Regions from separate parts of the Paraburkholderia sp. 2C genome, predicted to be linked through region 1. Evidence: predicted binding sites of a transcription regulator. Region 1 holds the regulator's gene; the other holds the start of a gene.
What was found. Region 1 encodes LexA, which represses DNA repair genes until DNA is damaged. Its sites were predicted from a motif close to ACTGTATNNNNATACAGT; they were not measured.
Positions count from the first base shown of each region.

Region 2: the regulator LexA is predicted to act here: its motif matches at 1,632-1,649, upstream of ACYPXD_RS33200 (PA0069 family radical SAM protein).

Region 1 is NZ_BAAILL010000045.1:33,923-37,674, forward strand. It holds gene cysT (sulfate ABC transporter permease subunit CysT) at 1-265, opposite strand, end outside; gene ACYPXD_RS21980 (sulfate ABC transporter substrate-binding protein) at 410-1,459, opposite strand; gene lexA (transcriptional repressor LexA) at 1,768-2,418, shown strand; gene ACYPXD_RS21990 (hypothetical protein) at 2,524-2,889, shown strand; gene ACYPXD_RS21995 (DUF2939 domain-containing protein) at 3,140-3,752, shown strand, end outside.
Region 2 is NZ_BAAILL010000080.1:2,640-6,391, forward strand. It holds gene ACYPXD_RS33190 (D-amino acid dehydrogenase) at 1-888, opposite strand, end outside; gene ACYPXD_RS33195 (Lrp/AsnC ligand binding domain-containing protein) at 1,101-1,589, shown strand; gene ACYPXD_RS33200 (PA0069 family radical SAM protein) at 1,722-2,879, shown strand; gene ACYPXD_RS33205 (NINE protein) at 2,921-3,388, opposite strand.

The DNA.
Region 1 (3,752 bases):
GCGTCAGCACCCACGCGACGAGAAAACCGAACACGGCGTTGATCAACGCGCCGCCGAGCGCCGCGGAAAATGTGAGCCGATAGGACGCCAGCACGCGCGGCGAGGTGACCGCGCGCACGAACTGGCTCCAGTCGAGCGTCGCCGTTTTCAGAAACGTGGACGCAAGCGGAATCAGCACCACGAGGCTCAGATAAGCCACCGTGATGCCGAGCGTCAGGCCAAAACCCGGCAATGCGCTCGGCTTGCGGAAGGTCAACGTCGTCATGCTGGGTACTCTTTCAAAAGTCTTGCCGGATCGCGCGCGTCACCGCGCGCATGGCGCGCATACGAAAACGCGCGCTTCGGTTACAAGCTCAAAAGCGCGCCCGAAGGCGCGCCTGCCTGACTGCATCGGTTGCAGTCACTGAAACTACTGCGGCGAGTAAATCGAATCGAACACGCCGCCGTCGGCAAAGTGCGTTTTCTGCGCATTCGTCCAGCCGCCGAACGTATCGTCGACCGTGTAGAGCTTAAGCTTCGGAAACTTATCGGTCAGCGCCGCGGGCACCTTGTTCGAGCGCGGACGATAGAAGTTCTTCGCCGCGATCTCCTGCCCCTCCTCGCTATACAGGAACTTCAGATACGCGTCCGCGAGCTTGCGCGTGCCATGGCGCTCCACCACCTTGTCGACCACCGCGACCGGCGGCTCCGCGAGAATGCTGACCGACGGCACCACAATCTCGAACTTGTCCGGCCCGAACTCCTTGATCGACAGAAACGCCTCGTTTTCCCACGCAATCAGCACGTCGCCGATACCGCGTTGCACGAAGCTCGTCGTCGCGCCGCGCGCGCCGGAATCGAGCACGCCCGCATTCTTGTAGAGCTTCGACACGAACTCCTTCGCTTTCTGCTCGTTGCCGCCCGGCTGATGCAACGCGTATGCCCACGCGGCCAGGTAGTTCCAGCGCGCACCGCCCGACGTCTTCGGGTTCGGCGTGACGATCGATACGCCGGGTTTGATCAGATCGTCCCAGTCCTTGATGTGCTTCGGATTGCCCTTGCGCACGAGGAACACGATCGTCGAGGTGTACGGCGAGGCGTTCTCGGGCAGACGTTTCTGCCAGTCCTTGTCGATCAGACCTTTGTTCGCGAGCGCGTCGATGTCGTAGGCGAGCGCGAGCGTCACGACGTCGGCCTGCAGGCCGTCGAGTACCGAGCGCGCCTGGGCGCCCGAGCCGCCGTGCGACTGCTTGAAGGTGACCGACTCGCCCGTCTGCGCTTTCCATTGCTTGCCGAATGCCGCGTTGACATCCTGGTACAACTCGCGCGTCGGGTCGTACGACACATTGAGAAGCGTCGTATCAGCATGCGCCTGTGCGGCCAGACCGAGCACCGCGGCCGCACCGATGGCCATTGAAGCGAAGAATTTTCTCGCGCGCTGCGCCACGTTTCCTGCCAACCCCGTAGTCCGATAGACCATGTTCTCTCCGCGTTCCGGTGTTTCCAGGCCCAGCGATTTGCTTATCCGCCGGGCCTGATATCGATTTGCGGCCAGTCTATCCGTCGCGCTTCATCATTAAAAATAATGTTTCTTCATTTTTTAATACGCAAAAGTGGTAATGACGGCCGGATGCGGCGTTCGGACACGGATTTCGCTGTCGGGGCGCCGTCGAACGGTGTTTTTGCGGCAGATGACTGGCGCGTTGCGGGGCGAACTTAAAGTAAAGCTTGAAAAGCGCCCGATACTGTATAAAAATACAGTCACCTGTTTATCCATACAGTGGCGCCATGACCAAACTCACCGCACGACAGCAGCAGGTTTTCGATCTGATCCGCCGCGCAATCGAGCGCACGGGCTTCCCGCCCACGCGCGCCGAAATCGCGGCCGAGCTGGGCTTCAGCTCGGCGAATTCGGCGGAGGAGCACCTGCGTGCCTTGGCCCGCAAAGGTGTGATCGAACTCGCGGCCGGCGCGTCGCGCGGTATCCGGCTGCTCGCCGGCCAGGACGATGCGCCCCATCAGTTCACGCTGCCGCATGCGGCACTGATGCAACTGTCGCTGCCGCTCGTCGGCCGCGTCGCGGCAGGCAGCCCGATCCTCGCGCAGGAACACATCGCGCAGCACTATGCATGCGACCCGGCGCTCTTCTCGAGCAAGCCCGACTATCTGCTGAAGGTGCGCGGTCTGTCGATGCGCGACGCAGGCATTCTCGACGGCGACCTGCTCGCGGTGCAAAAGCGCAGCGAGGCGAAAGACGGCCAGATCATCATTGCGCGTCTCGGCGACGACGTCACGGTCAAGCGCTTGAAGCGCCGGCCCAACGGCATCGAACTGATCGCTGAGAACCCCGATTACGAAAACATCTTCGTCGAAGCCGGCAGCGCGGATTTCGCGCTCGAAGGCATCGCGGTCGGGCTGATCCGGCCAGGTGAATTCTGATTTCCCGCTGATTTAGCACAGCGCTTCCGCTGAGTTTTCTACTCAGTTTGCGCTCAGTTTCCGCTCAGTTCCCGCTCAGTATCCGAATACCGTCTGGAGAGATTCATGGAACGCCTCGCCCGCTTGCTGCCCTTCCGCCAGTTCGGCCGTCTGCGCCACTTGCGCAACCTCGTGCCGTGCGCCGTGCTCGACGCGATGCATGCACCGCGTACCGCTTCGCTGTTCGATTTCGATGAGCATGAGCGGTCGCTCATTGACGCTGACGCACCATCGCAGCACGCGTCGCTGCCGTCGTCGTTGCCTGCGTTTGCGCGCGTTTCGCTGAACGCCGCGCTCAATGCCGAGCCCGCGCGCCGCGCGCCGGTGCGCGTTTATCACGGGCCGTCGCGTCTCATCATGGTCGGCACCGTCGATGCGGTGTGCAACATGATCGACCGCTGCATCGCAGAGGAACACGCGCAAGCGGCCTGATCCTGCTCGTTCATCGCGCACGCGCGTGTCGCCTACGCGCATGTCACCAACCAGCGAGACGCGGTGAGGTAGAGGAGAGTGCGGGATCGTTTCAGCGAGAATGGGGTCCACGTTAAACCGCCCTGTTCAACCCATTGAAGGAACGCCCCGCACGATGATGGTTCGCACAAGCCGCGCAAAGCGCGCGATAAATGGCTGCATCGGTCATCGCACCGTCCGTCTTCACATCAAACACGGCACGAATCACAAGATGCGCGGCAGCATCAGGCGGTCCGTGCTGGTCACGCTCGTTGTCATCGTTGTTCTGATTGCGTTGGCCTTCGCCTATGCATCGCCGTATATCGCGCTCGACCGCCTGAAGCGCGCAGCCGATACGCGCGATGCGGCAACGGTCAACGAATATGTCGATTTCCCGGCGTTCCGAGAGAGTCTCAAGGATCAGCTCGGCGCCTTGCTTAGACGCAGAATCGGCGCGGAAAGCCATGGCAATCCGCTCGCCGCGCTGGGCGCGATGATCGGCGTTGCGTTGATCGGGCCGCTCGTCGATGCCTATGCGACGCCGGACGGCGTCGCCGCGTTGCTGAACGGGATCCCGCCGCGCGGTGAATCCGGCGAACGGCCGCCGGCGCCGCCGGATGCACCCGCTGCTTCGTCAAGCGGCGGCGGGCCTGCCGCACCGGCGGCGCCGGCTGTGTCAGCGCCATCGGCTGAGAACAGCTCGACGCCGCTCGAGCCACCGCAGCCACCGCAGCCACCGCGGCCACCCCAGACCACGGCCGGGTATCGCGGCATCAACGAGTTCGTGGTCACGTATCGGCATGGCGTCGGCGACACACGCTACGCCGCGATTTTCCGTCGCGAAG
Region 2 (3,752 bases), on a different contig from region 1:
CGTCTCGTCGAGCACGGTCGACACCGGTGCGGCCGCCGGATTCACGACCGGCGCCGTGATCGAATACCCCTTGAGCGGATAGACAGGAATCTTGATCAGATTCGCGAGGAACTGCGTCGAGTACGAACCGAGCGCGACGACGAAGGCATCGGCGCGCACCGTTTCCGCACCGCATTTCACGCCGCCGACACGGCCGCCGTCCATCAGCAGCGCGTCGATCGGCGTGTTGAAGCGAAAGCGCACGCCGATCTGTTCGGCCAGCGCGGCGAGCCGTGTGGTGAACAGCTGGCAGTCGCCCGTTTCGTCGCCGGGCAGGCGCAGGCCGCCGGTCAGCTTGTGCGCGGTGGCGGCGAGCGCCGGCTCGGCGCGCGCGAGCTCGGCAGGCATCAGCAATTCGTACGGAACGTTCGCTTCCTTGAGCACCGCGACGTCTTTCGCCGCGCCATCGAGTTGCTGCTGCGTGCGGAACAGTTGCAGCGTGCCGCCGGTGCGGCCTTCATAGTGGATGCCGGTCTCGGCGCGCAGCGCCTGCAGGCAGTCGCGGCTGTATTCGGCGAGGCGCACCATGCGCGACTTGTTCACTGCATAACGCTCCGACGTGCAATTGCGCAGCATCTGCCACATCCATTGCAACTGGAATTGCGTGCCGTCCAGCCGAATGGCGAGCGGCGCGTGCTTCTGGAACATCCACTTGACGGCCTTCAGCGGCACGCCCGGCGCGGCCCACGGCGACGCATAGCCGGGTGAAATCTGTCCCGCGTTGGCAAAGCTCGTCTCGAGCGCCGGTCCGGCCTCGCGATCGATCACGATGACCTCATGGCCCGCGCGGGCGAGATAATAAGCACTCGTCACGCCGACGACGCCACTGCCCAAGACGACTACACGCATTGCTCGACTCCCAGTAGTTTTCGAGGCATCCGGCGTCTTTGCTTGTGTGTCGATTCGCTGTCGGCTGGCCGATGTTCATGCTAACAGCGGATTAACAAGGCGATGCGCGGAATGTCTAGTGTTAACCGCTATACTATTGAGGTCCGTGTAGGTTTTGTTATTGTATTTTTTCAAATTTCAGTAATAAATAGAGATTCCAAGAGACCCCATCGATGAGAACGCAGCGTCAGCCAGTCCGCGCGCTCGACAAGATCGATCGCAAGATTCTCAAGGTGCTGCAACTGGACGGCCGTATCGCCATGAAAGACCTCGCCGAACAGGTCGGTCTGTCGGTCACGCCTTGCATCGAGCGCGTCAAGCGCATGGAGCGCGACGCCGTCATCACGGGCTATTTCGCGCGCGTGAATCCGGCCGAACTGGGCGCGGCGCTGCTCGTGTTCGTCGAAATCACGCTCGATCATAAAAGCGGCAACATGTTCGATCAGTTCCGGCGCGAGGTGCAGAAGATTCCGGAAGTGCTCGAGTGTCATCTGGTGTCTGGCGACTTCGACTATCTGATCAAGGCGCGAATCGGCGAAATGGCCGACTACCGGAAATTGCTCGGCGATATCCTGCTGCAGCTGCCCGGGGCCGTGCAGTCGAAAAGCTATGTAGTGATGGAGGAGATCAAGGAGACGCTGACGATTGCAGTGGGCGACTGATCGGCTAACGACGCGTTGTCGGTCTCGACAAACGGCGTAAACACTGTATATTTATACAGGTGCTTCGCCGCTTTTCAATGCCTTCCCGTGAACGACGCCGACCCCGATTCTTCTCACGTTTCTTCCACCGGTATTTCGCGCGACTCGTCATACGATTCGGACCGCGAATATCCGGTTGCGCCGCCTGCCCCGCGCAAGGGCCGCGGCGCGGTGACGAACCTGCAGGGCCGCTACGAAGTGGATCAGCGCGAAGCGGTCGACGACGGCTGGACAGCGTATACCGTGTCCGGCGAGGACGGCGAGCCCGGCGAAAGCCCCACGCTGCGCACCCAGGTATTCGAAGAGCACGCGAAGAGCATTCTTACTCACAACGCCTCGCCCGATATCCCGTTCAGCGTGTCGCTCAATCCGTACCGCGGTTGCGAGCATGGCTGCATTTATTGCTTCGCACGCCCGACGCACGCGTATCTGGGCTTGTCGCCGGGGCTCGATTTCGAAAGCCGGATCTACGCGAAGGTCAATGCGCCGGAGCTGCTTGCGCGCGAGCTGTCGAAGAAGAACTACGTGCCGGAGCCGATCGCGCTGGGCGTCAATACCGACGCGTGGCAACCGGTCGAGCGCGACTTGCGGTTGACGCGCCGCGTCGTCGAAGTGCTACACGATCGTCATCATCCGTTTGCTGCAATCACGAAGTCGTCGTTGATCGAGCGCGAACTCGATCTGCTCGTGCCGATGGCCGAGCGCGGCCAGGTGATGGCCGCGATCACGATCACGACGCTCGATGCCGATATCGCGCGCACGCTCGAGCCGCGCGCGGCAACGCCGTCGCGGCGTCTGCGCACGATCCGCACGCTTTCCGAGGCGGGCGTGCCGGTTGGCGTCAGCATCGCGCCGATCATTCCGTTCGTCACCGAACCCGACATGGAACGCGTGCTCGAAGCGTGCGCCGAAGCGGGGGCGACGAGCGCGAGCTATATCGTGTTGCGTCTGCCGTGGGAAGTCGCGCCGCTATTCAAGGACTGGCTGGCCGCGCATTTCCCGGACCGCGCCGATCGCGTGATGAGCCGTGTGCGCGATATGCGCGGCGGCAAGGACTACGATTCATCGTTCGCGCACCGGATGAAAGGCGAGGGGCTGTGGGCGGATCTGCTCAAGCAGCGTTTTGCGAAGGCAACGCGGCGGTTGGGGTTGAATGCGCGGCAGCACGGCATTCTCGATATGTCGCAGTTTCGCCGCGCCGAGACGCCGCCGCGGCCGGCGGCGGATGACCGGCAGCTCGATCTGTTCTAGGCGGTGGTGCCGGGATCAGCTATAGGGATGGGGTGAGGCGGCTATTGCGAAATCGACTTCGCCGCCTCGACCTGCGATTCGAAGTAAGTCTGGAACGTCAGCGCGAGGCCCGTCATCAGCAGAAACGCGCCCACCAGCAACGAAAAGATCACGACGAAGACGACGGTCCAGCCGGACTCGCTGTAGCGTTCGGTGTGCGCATTGAACTGCGCGTCCCATTTTTCGTCGGGGCGCAGTCCGTAGACGATCGCCGCCAGAAACGCGGCAAGCAGCGAGATCGCGCCCGGCACGACGAGCACCCAGCCGAGCATCGATGCGCGTTCGGTCGCCATGAGCAGCAGGAAGCCGGGCACCCCAATCAACATGCCGACGACATGCGCCCAGCCGAACACGTCGCGCGCGCCGTACAGATAGAAACGGTGCGCGCCGAGCGAGCCGAAGAAGAACGCGAGTGCGGCGGTCAGGGTTTTGGAGCGAAAACGCGCGGGATGCGAAGCGGCAGTCGACATGAAAGTAGGCAGCAAGGTGACGGGCGGCGCGGTCCGGTAACAGATAGCGGGCGAGCACCGACGCGCATTCTACGCCGCGATGCTCCGTGCCGGTCACGTGGCGTGGTGACGCGGCGGGCTGGCGGCGGGCTTGGCCGGCCATCGGCGCGCCCGCACCGCTCCATGCCGCCGTTGTTCAGATGTTTTGACGTGCTCGCAGCAGGGCTCGCGGGCGCGCCAACCGTCGACCGCGTTGTTCGACCGCGTTGTTATTTCGCGCCAGCGGATCGCGCGATCGTGCGGCGCGCTCAGTTTATCCCGGTAAGTGTTTGTTATGGCTTTGCTTTCCGGCTATAATCGCGTGTTTCAGTAGTTCCGAACCCGG